2 regions of the Nocardia sp. NPDC051052 genome follow, and region 1 is predicted to be linked to the other one. Evidence: riboswitches for the same ligand, from Rfam matches in the RefSeq annotation. Region 1 holds a riboswitch; the other holds the start of a gene.

The links. A riboswitch is a leader RNA that binds a small molecule or an ion and turns the genes downstream of it on or off. The one in region 1 is predicted to bind cobalamin.
Region 2: it holds a riboswitch for cobalamin, as region 1 does, so the genes downstream of both, metE (5-methyltetrahydropteroyltriglutamate--homocysteine S-methyltransferase) here and ACIBCN_RS12165 (CbtB-domain containing protein) in region 1, are expected to answer to the same signal.

The regions. Positions count from the first base shown of each region.
Region 1 covers NZ_JBITFL010000003.1:393,974-401,006, forward strand. The annotation lists gene ACIBCN_RS12150 (A/G-specific adenine glycosylase) at 1-510, shown strand, start outside; gene ACIBCN_RS12155 (alpha/beta fold hydrolase) at 556-1,317, opposite strand; gene mhuD (mycobilin-forming heme oxygenase MhuD) at 1,400-1,714, shown strand; cobalamin riboswitch at 1,793-1,948, shown strand; gene ACIBCN_RS12165 (CbtB-domain containing protein) at 1,976-2,170, shown strand; gene ACIBCN_RS12170 (CbtA family protein) at 2,161-2,994, shown strand; gene ACIBCN_RS12175 (hypothetical protein) at 3,030-3,530, shown strand; gene ACIBCN_RS12180 (OsmC family peroxiredoxin) at 3,653-4,093, opposite strand; gene ACIBCN_RS12185 (DMT family transporter) at 4,268-4,588, opposite strand; gene ACIBCN_RS12190 (FMN-dependent NADH-azoreductase) at 4,590-5,237, opposite strand; gene ACIBCN_RS12195 (TetR/AcrR family transcriptional regulator) at 5,363-5,956, shown strand; gene ACIBCN_RS12200 (ABC transporter permease) at 6,007-6,858, opposite strand; gene ACIBCN_RS12205 (ABC transporter ATP-binding protein) at 6,855-7,033, opposite strand, start outside.
Region 2 covers NZ_JBITFL010000004.1:282,027-289,059, forward strand. The annotation lists gene ACIBCN_RS15230 (hypothetical protein) at 1-405, opposite strand, end outside; gene ACIBCN_RS15235 (TetR/AcrR family transcriptional regulator) at 402-971, opposite strand; gene metE (5-methyltetrahydropteroyltriglutamate--homocysteine S-methyltransferase) at 1,086-3,353, opposite strand; cobalamin riboswitch at 3,506-3,713, opposite strand; gene ACIBCN_RS15245 (glycosyltransferase) at 3,969-4,841, shown strand; gene ACIBCN_RS15250 (pyruvate carboxylase) at 4,957-7,033, shown strand, end outside.

The sequences.
Region 1 (7,033 bases):
TGTTTCGCCTACGGGCAACGGGTTCCGGTGGTGGACACCAACGTTCGTCGGGTGGTTGCCCGGGCCGTGCACGGTCGCGCCGAGGCGGGGAATCCGTCGTCGCGGGATCTGCCCGAGACGGAAGCGCTGCTGCCGCAACAGATCGACCGTGCGGCCGTGTTCTCGGCCGCGCTGATGGAACTGGGTGCGACGGTGTGCACGGCGCGCACACCGGACTGTTCGCGTTGCCCCTTGCCGACTTGCGCATGGGTCGCGGCGGGCCGCCCCGTCTCCGAAATCGTCCGTCGCACACAGAAATACGAGGGCACCGATCGCCAGGCGCGCGGCAGGCTGCTCGACGTTCTCCGCGGCGCGACGGGTCCGGTGGAGCGAGTCAGCCTGGACCTGGCTTGGCCGCGCGACCCCGGTCAGCGCGCCCGGGCACTGGACTCGCTGCTGGTCGACGGACTGATCGAGCAGACCACAGACGGCCTCTTCGCGCTCGCCGGGGAGGGCGGCAATGCCCCCTGACCCCACAGCCGCACGCCTTTCGGAAATCAAGAAGTGCGCGGGGAGTCAGGACGGGTGCGACTCGGGGGTGAGGACGCGGCGGAGGAAACGTGCAACGGCGGTGCGGTATTGCCCGGGTTGGTCGTCGTGCACGAGATGGGCTGCGCCGGAAACGAGTACGTAGTCGGCATCGGGATGCGTCTCGGCCATCTGCCGCATCTGGCCGGGCGGGGTGATGGTGTGCTCGCCCTCGAGCAGCAGCGCGGGCACCCGGATGGCGTGCCACTGTGGCCAGAAGTCGCGGCTCCCCCACTCGTCGGAGATATCGCGGAACGTCGCCACCGATCCGTGCAGCCGATATCCGTCCGGGCCGTGCTCGAACGAATTGAGGAAGTACCGCCCGGCGACCGGCCCGAAGAACTTCAGCACCGCGTCCGCGTTCGGAAACGGTTGCGGCCACGCCTCGATCATCGCCGCCCAGTTCGCCGCCGTCCGGCCGGTGAAATCCGGGGCGATGTCCTCGATCACCAGCGCGCGCACCCGCTCGGGGTAGGTCGCGGCGAACACCCAGCCGTGCAGCGCGCCCATCGAATGCCCGATCACCACCATGGATTCGGTGATGTCCGAGGTCGCGGCGGCCAGATCGGCGACGAATGCCTCGGTGGTCAGCTCCTCCGGTGCCGGCCTGCCGTGCCCGGCCGCGTCGAAGGTGTAGACGTGGCCGTAGTCGCGCAGCCAGTCCAGCTGCTCGTGCCAGGTCCTGGCACTGCCCATCAATCCGTGCAGCAGCAGGATCGGTACACCCGCTCCGCCTTCGTCGTGCAACACCCCGCTGATTCTGCCGGGCTCGCTCGCGCGGTGTGCGGTACCCCCGATATGACCCATACCGGGCGGTCGTATTGTCGAGCCCATGGCTGTTGTGAAGATCAACGCGATCGAGGTTCCCGAGGGCGCGGGCCCCGAGTTGGAGAAGCGGTTCGCCCACCGTGCGCACGCGGTCGAGGGCTCGCCCGGTTTCCTCGGCTTCCAGTTGCTCCGGCCGGTCGCCGGTGACAAGCGGTACTTCGTTGTCACCCAGTGGGATTCGGAAGAGTCGTTCACGGCGTGGCGGGACGGGCCCGCGCGCGAGGCGCACGCAGGCGAGCGGCAGCAGCCGGTCTCCACGGGTGCGTCGCTGCTGGAATTCGAGGTCGTCCTCGACGTGTCCGCGAAGGCCGCCGACTGACGTTTCGAGCGTTGCCGGGCAGGCTGACCTGCCCGGCGACTCGCCCGGCACCGGGGTGCCACCGCGCTGGTCGTATTGACGGCCGGTGCCTCCAGGTGTCACAGTTCGAATGACAAAACGCGAGGGTGATGCGGGAATCCGGTGAAATTCCGGAGCGGTCGCGCCACTGTGTTCCATGCACCGAGTTCCTGGGTGCCGGATAGCCAGACACCGGCATCTTCGCACCCATTCGACGGGACGCGCATCCCTAGGAGGACTCACATGGCAATCGCGCATTCGCCGAGCCGGGCAACCGATTCACTGGCCGCTGTGCTCGTCGCAGTCGGTGTCGTTCTACTCGCACTGCTCACGCTGTACCTGGTCGGCTTCGATCAGGGCGTCATCTCGCGCAGCGGGATGTACCTGCATGAGCTGATGCACGACGGACGCCACCTGCTGGGCCTTCCGTGCCACTGACCTCAGCCAACCCGCCGACTCCGTCGGCTGCCGTCCCGCTGATCGGTTCACTCAAGACCCTGTTGCTGCGCGGCCTGCTGGCCGGTCTCATCGCCGGTCTGCTGGCCGCCTCGGTCGGCTTCTTCGTCGGCGAGCCGAAGGTCGATGCCGCCATCGCCATCGAGGAAGCCGGTTCGGCGGCGGCGGATCATCCGCACGGCGCGCAGCCGGAGGGGACCGGCCATTCGCACGGTGACGAGGAAGAACCGCTGGTCAGCCGGACCGGACAGAAGGCGGGACAGTTCCTCGCGCTCGGCCTGGCCGGTCTCGCGCTCGGTGCCATCTTCGCCTCCGTCGCCCACTTCGCCCGCCGCTACAGCACGCTGTCCGGGCCGAAGCTCGCGCTCGGACTCGGGCTCGGCGGCTGGGCCGCGATCGTGGCGGTGCCGTTCTTCAAGTACCCGGCGAACCCACCGGCGGTCGGTGATCCGGAGACGATCAACCAGCGCACCCTGCTCTGGGTGGCCGCCGTGCTGCTCGGTCTGGTGGCCGTCGGCGCGAGCGTGTACGTCTACAAGTTGCTGCGCGGCCGGCTGAGCACGTTGCGGCTGATCGGCGGCCTCGCCGCGTTCGTCCTCGTCGCCGCGGCGGGCTACATCCTGCTGCCGGGCATCAACGAGGTGAAGGCGGACTTCCCGGCCGCGCTGCTGTGGCAGTTCCGGGCGGCCTCGCTGGCCGAGACCGCGACGCTGTGGGCCTGCCTGGCCCTCGGCTTCGCCGCGCTCAGCGAATTCGCCACGCGCAGTGATACTCCGGTACGAGAGTCGATCGCTACCGCGGGCTGATCCGCGTCCAGAAGACGAAGGGCAGTGTCGGTGTCATGACCGGCACCGCCCTTTCCCTTTGGCCCGCACCGCTGCGTTCGGGCGCACCAGCGCAACCACCACGCCCCGTCCGCGTCGCGTTCGTCGGTCTGGTTGCCGCCCTGCTCGCCGGGGTCGCCGAGGCGATCGTGCAGACCGCGCTACTGCTGGAGCGCGACGAGGTCGACCTGGCGGGCTTGGCGACCGGTCTCGGCGTGCGAGTCGGGATCTACCTGGTCGTGCTCATCGTCGCGATCCGAATGACGCACGGCGCCCGCTGGGCCCGCATTCTGCTGACCTTCGGCATCGGCGTGATCGGCCTGCTCTCCCTGATCATCGAACCGCTCGCGGCGCTGCTGTCCGCGGACAAGTTCGGCGACCTCTTCGCCCACATCACCGTCGAATCCGCGCTGATCGGCATGTTCCGCGCGGTCCACGTCGTCGCGGTCCTGGTGGCAATCCCCGCGATGTACCGCCCCGCGGCCCGCCGCTACTTCTCCCCCGCGCGGCGGCAGTGACGGAGCAGGCGGGTTAGCTCACCCCCGGCGAGTTACCCACGTCCGCACGAAATCAGTTGCCGCCTAACGCGACTGCCCGGTTTACCCACGAGGGGTGGTAAACCGGGCAGCTTCGTCGGTCGTTACGCCAGTGCCGCGTCGAGGAGGATGTGGTCGACGCCGGCCAGGGCCTTGCTGACCGGGCAGCCCGCCTTGGCGGCCTCGGCCGCGGCGGCGAAGCCGTCGGCGTCGATGCCGGAGACCTTGCCGCGCACGGTCAGCTTGATGCCGCTGATCCGGAAGCCGCCGGCCGGGTCCGGGCCCAGGGTGACGTCGGCGCTGACATCCAGGCTCTCCGGGGTGCCACCCGCATTACCGATCTGGGCCGAGAGCGCCATCGCGTAGCAGGACGAGTGCGCCGCCGCGATGAGCTCCTCCGGGCTGGTGGTGCCGTCGGCGTCCTCGGCCGAACGCTTCGGGAACGACACGTCGTACTTGCCGACGCCGGAACTGGCCAGCTCGACCTGTCCCGAGCCCTCCTGCAGAGTGCCGGTCCAGGCAGTACGCGCGGTACGTGTAGGCATCACAGTCCTTTCGGTTCCGCCTCGCCGAGTATTCAGGCCAGAGTTAGGTGCCACCGCGGGTGCGTTGGCGGCCGACGGTGAGGCGCGGGTCACGTTACCCCGTACCCGGCGAGTTACCCATGTCCTTACGAAATCAGTTGTCGCATCGGGCTATTGGATACAGAACGAGTGCTGTCACTCGGGATTGGTGACCCTGGCCAGCACGATGCCACCGATGATCAACGACAGCGCGAACACCCGGCCCGCGCTGAGCGGATCCTTGTTGAACACGACGCCGAGGCCGATGGCGCCGACCGCACCGATCCCGGTGAAGATCGCGTACGCGGTACCGACCGGCAGCGTCTGCATGGCCCTGGACAGCAGATACACCGCGGTGACGCCGAGCACGAAGCAGATCACGGTGGGCACCGGGCGGGTGAAGTTCTCCGTCGGTTTGATGCTCTGCGACCAGACGATCTCGACCAGGCCCGCGATGCCGAGGACCACCCAGTTCATCTCAGTACTCCTTCGCGAGATCGCGGGCGGCGCCGAGGGCGAGCGCGTACGACTCGTCGTGCTTGCCGCGCAGGTGCGCCAGCGCGGGATCCTGGCGGGCATTGGCCAGTTCGGCATTGATGAAAACCGTGTCCTCGACGGCGAAATGGCCCGCGAAGAAGTCGCGCAGGAAGCGCTCCTGGTAGTCGAAGGCGGCCTTCGGCGCACCAGGCGAGTAGGCGCCGCCCCGGGCGGTGGTGACGACGAAACGACGGTGGCCCAGCGACATTCGCGGGAACGTCACCTGATCCAGCCATGCTTTGAGCGACGCCGGGACCGAGTAGTTGTACATCGGGGTGCCGATCAGGATGACGTCCGCGGCAAGCAACTCGGCCAGCAGCGTTTCCACGATCGCCCATGCGACGGCCTGTTCTGGCGTACGCACTAGTTCGCTGAGCCGACGCAGGTCGGTGTTCTGCCGCGCGAGCACCGCGTCGCACAGCTCGGTCCATGCCTCATCGATGAACGGGATCGGGTCGGCCGCCAGATCCCGGTAGTGGTAGCCGCCGTCGGGGTTCTCGGCGCGCCACGCGTCGGCGAAGACGGCACTCAGCTCGCGACTGATCGAGCTGGTGCGTGCGCTGGCGTCCAAGTGCAACAACGTGCTCATAACTAGACCTCACTCTGGGTTTACGCGACTTCAATTGGACGATGTGTCCACTTATCCCAGGGATCGACAGTATCGACAACCGGACACAATGTCCACTTATTCCAGAACTCGGGTACAGTCAGCGCATGACCAGGCACACGGATCTGCTCACCGGGCAAGCGGCCGCCCCGGCCGAGCGCGCGGACGCGGCTCGCAACCGGGCCAAGGTGCTCGCCGCGGCCGCGGAGCTGTTCACCACCCGCGACCCGCGCGCCGTGACAATGGACGACATCGCCAAGGCGGCAGGCGTCGGCCGCGGCACGCTGTATCGCCGCTACCCGGACACGAATTCGATCGCCGTCGCGCTGCTCGACGAGCACGAACGGGCGCTGCAGGAGCAGTTGATCGGTGGCGCACCGCCGCTGGGACCCGGCGCGCCACCGGCGGAACGGCTGGCCGCATTTTTCGCCGCGATGGTCGAATTGCTGGACGCGCACGCGAATTTGGTGCTGGGTGCGGAGACCGGCGGTGCGCGATTCGCGACGGGGTCGTACGGATTCTGGTATGCCCATGTGCGAGCACTGTTGGTGGCGGGCAAGATTCGTGCGCCGGACGCGCTCATCGATCCGTTGCTCGCGCCATTGGGGGCCGAGGTCTATCAGCAGCAACGCAGCCGAGGGCTGACCTCGGCACAGATCGCCGACGCGCTACGACAGCTCGCGCACGCCGTGCTCGACTGAGCCGCGAAAAGCCGTTGATGGTTGTCCATCAACGGCTTTCGGCAGATAACTCACACCAGATCGCGTCTGCGCATCAGCCACAGGGTCCCTACTACGAAGAGCGCGAGGTAGATCCCGAGCATGATCAGCGATTCGGTGCGCGACAGGATGTCGAGCACACCGGGCGTCCCCGCGCCGACCGTCCGCATCGCCCCCGCCATGGAGCCCGCGGCAGTACCGGGCAGGTGATCGGTAATGATCGCGATCGGCGAGAAGATGGACGCCACGCCGCGCAACAGGTTCTCCACCACCAGCACCCACACCAACCCGAGGCCGACCGCCAGCGCCGGGCCGCGAGCGATGGTGCCGATCAGTGCGCCCGCCAACGTCCACATGCCGAGAATCACTATGCCCGTGAGGATTCCGAGCGCGGACTGGTGCGGCGACGGCAGCGCGAGCGCCTGCGACTGCGTCGCGCCGATCAACGCCGCCACCCCGGTGTCGACGACGAAGGCGGTGAGCACCAGTCCGATCACCACGACGACGAGGCTCACCAGCACGCCACCGACCGCGCTGATCCGCGACGGCCCCTGGGTGAACACGGTTTTCCAAGTGCCCCAGCCATATCCGCTGCCGGTGGTCAGCGCGCCGAGCACCAGCATCAGCGCGCCACCGAACATCGCCATGCCCTGGGTGAACACCTCCGGCACCGCGGCGGGCAGCATCTGGTGCAGCAGTGCCTCTTTCGGCAGGCCGTTCGACATCCGGCCCGACTCGCCCGAGGTGTAGGCGAGATAATTGAACAGGTAGGCGAAGGTGAGGTTCAGCAGGATCCAGGTACCGAGGAGGATCCAGAACGCGGGCCACTTACGCAGCCGCAGCGCCTCCGCCTTCGTGCTCGCCAACAGGTCTTTCACGGTCATTTCGCCACTTCCAGCTGAGTCATTTCGAAAAACACTTCTTCCAGGGACTTCTCGTCGATCCGCAGCTCGAGCAGATCGGCACCCGCCGCGATGACCGCCCGGGCCACCGCGGGCGCGGTGCCGTTGCCCGCCTCGATCCGGATGCCGCTCGACGTCAGCATCGCGGCGCGCTCGC
Region 2 (7,033 bases), on a different contig from region 1:
GGCGCCGAAGGCAATGGGGCGGCGTAACTCGCGTGGGGCGGTCGTGACGAGTAACGCGCCGGCCAGGGCCAGGCCATAGATGGTGGCCGCCGCGAGCCAGCTGAATCCGGGGACCACCAGGGCGAGCAGGAACGGCTGGAGGTGGATGGCGACGAAACCGAGGTGGTGCAGGGCGGTCCGGCCCGGCCGGTGGTACCAGCGCTTCGCCGACTCGGTCGCGTTGACGACCGCGCCGCCGAACATGTCGAAGGCGACGAAGGTGACTACGGCGCTGCCGAGCCAGGAGAGATCCGCGTGCAATGCCAGGCCGAAAGCCAGTGCGGCGCCGAGGAATGCGGCGCCGAAACCGGCGGCGACCTCGCCTGCCGTAGCGTTCGGGGCGATCAGTCGATCTGTGAGTGTCATCGACGGATTCCTTCCACGCATATCTGCACCACCGGCTCGGCCAGCGTGCGCAGGGGCACTGTCGGGTCGACCAAAGCCTGGATGAGGCAGCCTTCGATAGCTCCGACGATGACCGCGGCATGCCGTTCGTCGATGCCGGGTCGCAAGGTGCCGTCGGCCTGTGCCTGCCGCAGCAGATCCCCTATGGCCGAGCGATATTCGCGATATACCGCCGCCATATCGAGCGGCGGGTTGGCCGCCCAGACATCCAGCAGGACGCGCGCATGGTCGGGATGCGCGGCGAGCAGTTCGATCGTCCCTCGGATGAGTTCGGCAAGGCGGTCCAGCGCCGCTCCGGTACTGCGCTCGGCAAGCACCTGCCCCGAGCGTGCTGTGTAACTCTGGAAGACGCCGACCAGCAACGCATCACGGCTGTCGAAGTACAGGTACACGCTGCCCTTGGCGATACCCGCCTCGGCGGCGACATCCTCGATGCGGGAGGCGGCGAAGCCCTTGCGTGCGAACACGCGGACCGCGGCATCGAGGATCTCCTCTCGGCGGGCCGCTCGGTCGACTTTCTTCGGCATGCCACGATTATGAATGACTGGTCAGTCATAAACAAGAGGCACTGCTGGCCGGGCATAGTTCAGCCCCCTCCGAGAACACGAAGGGGGCTGAACTTCAGCGAACCGTCGAGGCGATCAGCGCACGGCGGCCGCGGCGGCGACCATGTTGCGCAGTGACGCCTCCACCTCGACCTGGCCGCGGGTCTTCAGGCCGCAGTCGGGGTTGACCCAAAGGCGTTCGGCGGGAACGGCTTTCAGTGCCGCGCGCAAGGAGGTGGTGATCTCCTCGACGCTGGGCACCCGGGGCGAGTGGATGTCGTAGACACCCGGCCCGACGCCGAGGTCGAAGCCCGCCGCGTTGAGGTCGTCGAGCACCTCCATCCGGGAGCGGGCCGCCTCGATCGAGGTCACGTCGGCGTCCAGCCCGGCGATGGCGTCGATCACCTCACCGAACTCCGAATAGCACAGGTGGGTGTGCACCTGGGTGGCGTCCTCGACGCCGGAGGTGGCGAGCCGGAACGACTGCACCGACCAGTCGAGGTAGGCCTGCTGGTCGGCCTTGCGCAGCGGCAGCAGCTCGCGCAGCGCGGGCTCGTCCACCTGGATGACCCGGATGCCCGCGGCCTGCAGGTCCACCGTCTCGTCCCGGATCGCCAGTGCGACCTGCCGTGCCGAGTCGCCGAGCGGCTGGTCATCACGCACGAACGACCACGCCAGGATGGTGACCGGCCCGGTGAGCATGCCCTTGACCGGCTTCGCGGTGAGCGACTGGGCATAGCTGATCCAGTCGACGGTCATCGGCGTCGGCCGCCGCACATCGCCGAACAGGATCGGCGGCCGCACGCAGCGGGAGCCGTAGGACTGCACCCAGCCGAGCTCGGTGGCGGCGAAGCCGTCGAGCTGCTCGGCGAAGTACTGCACCATGTCGTTGCGCTCCGGCTCGCCGTGCACCAGCACGTCGAGGCCGAGCTTCTCTTGTAGCGCAATGACATCGGCGACCTCGGCGCGCATCCGGCGGATGTATTCCGCCTCGTCGATCTCGCCCTTGTTGAACGCGGACCTGGCCAACCGGATCGCCGAGGTCTGCGGGTACGAGCCGATGGTAGTGGTCGGCAGCGGCGGCAGCCGCAGCTCTTGCTGCTGCAGCACGCGACGTTCCTCGGCGGGTGCGCGCCGGATCGCGTTTGGGCCGAGCTCGGCCAGCCGGGCCCGCACCTGCGGGTCGTGTAGCCGGGTGTCGGCCCGCCGGGCCGCCAATGCCGCACGGGTGTCGGCCAATTCGGTGCTGATCGCCTCGGTGCCGCCGGTCAGCGCGGTGGCCAGCAGGCGAACCTCGGCCACCTTCTCGGTGCCGAAGGCCAGCCACGACCGCAGCCGCTCGTCCAGCTTGGTCTCCGCGGCCAGCGTGTACGGCACGTGCAGCAGCGAGCAGGAGGTCGAAACCGCCACCGACGCAGCGGAACCGAGCAGCGTGCCAAGGGTGGCGAGCACGGCGTCGAGATCCGCGCGCCAGACATTGCGGCCGTCGACCACGCCGGCCACCAGCAGCTTGCTCGCCAGTGCCGGAATGCCCGCCACATCGGAAACGCTAGTGCCGGAGGTGAAGTCGAGCGCGACGCCCTCGATATCGGTGCTCGCCAGCGCGTTGAGCGCGGCATCGGCGTGGCCGAAGTACGTGGCCACCAGGATGGCCGGCCGCTCGGCCGACGCGGTCAGCTCGGTGTAAGTGCCTCGCACCAGCTCGATTTCGGCCTCGGTGAGGTCGGTGACCAGCGCGGGCTCATCGATCTGCACCCAGCCGATGCCTGCCTCGGCCAGCAGCCGGAGCAGTTCGCGGTACAGCGGGACGATGTCGGCGAGCCGGTCGAGTGGTGCGCCGCCGGTGGCCTTGGCCAGCTTCAGGAAGGTGATCGGGCCGACCACCACCGGACGAGCGGGCGCACCGAGCGCGAGTGCCTCGCGCACCTCGTCGAGCAGCTTCTCCGGGTTCAGCGAGAACGCGGTGTGCTGGTCGATTTCCGGCACCAGGTAGTGGTAGTTGGTGTCGAACCACTTGGTCATCTCTAGGGGTTCGATCGAGTCGTTACCGCGTGCGGCGGCGAAGTAGCGGTCGAGCGGATCGGCGATCCCGGCCACCCGCGGCGGCAGCGCGCCGAGCAGTAAGGCCGTGTCGAGCATTTGGTCGTAGTACGAGAAGGTGCCCACCGGGATCGAATCCAGGCCTGCCGCTTGTAGTTCGGCGAGTTGAGCGTGCCGCAGGTCGCGCGCGACAGTATGCAGCTGATCGGCATCGATCTTGCCTGCCCAGTAGGCCTCGGTGGCCCGCTTGAGCTCACGCCGCGGTCCGACCCTAGGTAGCCCGAGAACCGTTGCGGTGAACGGTGTCTGATTTACAACAGTCACGTTGTCTCTCCAGTGCTGGTGTCATGGGCCGTCGCCATACGGGCCACGCGGCTACCGGAGATACGCCAGGAGATTCCGACAACGGAGCCCCGACACATCAAGTACTGGTAGAACCGCGCGCCCAGGTCCACGAGGCGGTGGCCGTCGGATACGGCGTACCCGACACGGCTGGCAGGTCTTCGGACTCACAGGCACCGGCCTTGTCGGCCGACCTACTGGCCGTCGCTTCCCGGGCGTTGTGCGTCCAGTGCGTGTGACGGCGGTCGTTCCTGCTTACCGCTGCGGGACAGTCCCGGATTCTCACCGGGTTCCCTCTCGCCCGTCCGCCCTTTCGAGGCGGCCGAACTCGGCTCCGCAACACGACGACGGGGCTCCATCTCGTACGTGCGCGGTGAACCAGCTGCACCCACCAGCATAGGGCGCGCGGCGACAGCGCGGGGCGACCGGGCGCGGGAGCAGTGGCGCTCGAGCAGCAGGCACACCCCATTTGGTCATCTGTCCAAGTCTGTGAGGAAGCCCACGAGGTCGCGTGTAGCCCGCTTTTCGCATTTATGTCTAAAGTTGTTCCCTCAGGGGAGGGCTCCGGCGCGGGGATCTATAGCAGGAGTGCTTGTGGTGGCTGAACGGTCGGTATCGATCGTCATTCCGGCATATATCGGGACGGCCGACGGCCGTGATCTGCTCGATATACAACTAGGCGCCTTGACGCGTCAAGATTATCCGGGGGAATTCGACGTAGTCATCGCCGACAACGGCTCGCCGATCGACGTGCGCGGTCATATCGAAAGTCACCCACTCCGAGAGCGACTGAAGCTTCGGTATGTTGACGCGTCAGGCGGGCCCGGTGCCGCGTTTGCCCGAAATGTCGGAGCTAGCAGTGCTCTGGGTGAGGTGTTGCTGTTCTGTGATCATGACGACCGCGCGTACCCGAATTGGGTCAGCCGCATGGTCGAGTTCCTCGACGAGGGCTATGACCTGACTTGTTCTGCGATCGAGGGTGATTCGCTCAACGCGGAGCACCCGCGCCGCGTCGCCAACATCCCGGCACCTGACCAATTTCAGCCACCTGGCGTTTATGCGCCTGTGATCATCGGTACGAGCATGGCATGCCGCGCGGAGGTCTACCGTAAGCTCGGCGGCCAAGATGTCAGCTATGCCGCCAACGAGGATCTCGAATTCGGCTGGCGAGCGCATCGGGAGGGATACCGCCTCGGTTATCTGGCCGAGGCTCTCGTCGCCTATCGGTACCGTCGGGGTTTCCGTCCCGGCTATCGGCAGGGACGCAGCAGGGGCCTCGGTTTAGCGCGGCTGAACGCCGAATTCCCCAATAATGGTTTACCTGAGCTGCACCTTCCTGAAGTTTTGTTACGGATGATTCGGCTGCCTTTTACTCGTGGATTAGTCGCCGAGGAACGCGGACTGATGATCGGCCTCGCTGTCGGTCAGTTCCGCGGCGGCTTCCGGTATCGCACGATGCACTGGATCTGACGATGTGACGTCCCGGTGAACGGATCTTCACCACGCCGCGGTACCGGGCTGTGCGCAAGCTTGCGAAGGCCCCTTCCGTGTCTGTGCGGCGGCTGGGTCCGGGTACCTTAGGCCCATGTTCACCAAAGTTCTGGTTGCCAACCGCGGCGAGATCGCCATCAGGGCCTTCCGCGCGGCCTACGAACTCGGCGTGGGGACGGTAGCCGTCTTCCCGTACGAGGACCGCAATTCGGTCCATCGGATGAAGGCGGCCGAGTCCTACCAGATCGGCGAACAGGGCCATCCGGTCCGGGCGTATCTATCGGTCGACGCGATCGTCGACGCGGCCAAGTCGGCGGGCGCCGACGCCGTCTACCCCGGCTACGGCTTCCTGTCCGAGAACCCGGACCTGGCGGCGGCCTGCGCTCGCGCGGGCATCACCTTCATCGGTCCGTCGGCCGAGGTGCTCGAGCTCGCGGGTAACAAGGCACGCGCCATCGCCGCGGCCAAGGCCGCGGGGCTTCCGGTGCTGCGCTCCAGCGCGCCGTCCGCGGACGTGGACGAGCTGCTCGCCGCGTCGCACGAGCTGGACTACCCGATCTTCGTCAAGGCGGTGGCCGGTGGCGGCGGGCGCGGCATGCGCAGGGTCGCCGACGCCGAGCACCTGCGCGAGTCCATCGAGGCCGCGTCGCGCGAGGCCGAGTCGGCGTTCGGCGACCCGACCGTGTTCCTCGAGCAGGCCGTGGTGAACCCGCGCCACATCGAGGTACAGATCCTGGCCGATCAGCACGGCAATGTGATGCACCTGTTCGAGCGCGACTGCTCGGTGCAGCGCAGGCACCAGAAGGTGATCGAGCTCGCGCCCGCGCCGAACCTGGATCCCGAACTGCGCGACCGCATTTGCGCCGACGCGGTGGCCTTCGCCAAGGAGATCGGCTACAGCTGCGCTGGCACCGTCGAGTTCCTGCTCGACGAGCGCGGCAAGCACGTCTTCATCGAGATGAACCCGCGCATCCAGGTCGAGCACACGGTGACCGAGGAGATCACCGACGTGGACCTGGTGCAGTCGCAGCTGCGGATCGCGGCGGGGGAGACCCTCGAACAGCTCGGGCTCAGCCAGGAAACGGTCAGCATTCGCGGTGCCGCGATGCAGTGCCGGATCACCACCGAGGACCCGAACAACGGCTTCCGCCCCGACACCGGGCGCATCACCGCCTACCGCACGCCGGGCGGCGCGGGCATCAGGCTCGACGGCGGCGCCAACCTCGGCGCGGAGATCGGCGCCTACTTCGACTCGATGCTGGTGAAGCTCACCTGCCGTGGCCGCGACTTCGGCGCCGCGGTGTCGCGAGCCCAGCGTGCGCTCGCCGAGTTCCGAATTCGCGGTGTTACCACCAACATTCCGTTCCTGCTCGCGGTGCTCGACGACCCGGACTTCAAGGCGGGGCGGGTCACCACGTCCTTCATCGATGAGCGTCCGGAGCTGCTCAACCAGCGGGGGTCGGCGGACCGCGGTACCAAGATCCTCACCTATCTGGCCGACATCACGGTGAACAAGCCGCACGGCGAGCGGCCGACGACGGTTTACCCGCACGACAAGCTGCCTGCCATCGACCTGTCGGTGCCGCCGCCGGGTGGTTCACGGCAACGTCTGTTGAAGCTGGGCCCTGAGGGTTTCGCGCAGGCGTTGCGTGCGCAGAAGGCCGTGGGAGTCACCGACACCACCTTCCGTGACGCGCACCAGTCTCTGCTTGCCACTCGCGTGCGCACCAAAGGCCTGCTGGGTGTCGCCGGGCATGTGGCCCGGCTGACCCCCGAACTGCTGTCGATCGAGGCCTGGGGTGGCGCGACTTACGATGTGGCGCTGCGGTTTCTGTACGAGGACCCGTGGGAGCGGTTGGCGGCCTTGCGTGAAGCCGTGCCGAACATCTGTTTGCAGATGCTGCTGCGCGGCCGTAACACCGTGGGCTACACGCCGTATCCGGATCAGGTGACGCGGGCGTTCGTGTCCGAGGCCACCGCGACCGGTATCGACATCTTCCGTATCTTCGACGCGCTCAACAACGTCGATCAGATGCGTCCGGCGATCGATGCGGTGCGTGAAACCGGTACCGCCATAGCCGAAGTCGCGATGAGCTACACCGGGGACCTGTCCAACCCCGACGAAACCCTCTACACCCTGGACTATTACCTCAAACTCGCCGAGCAGATGG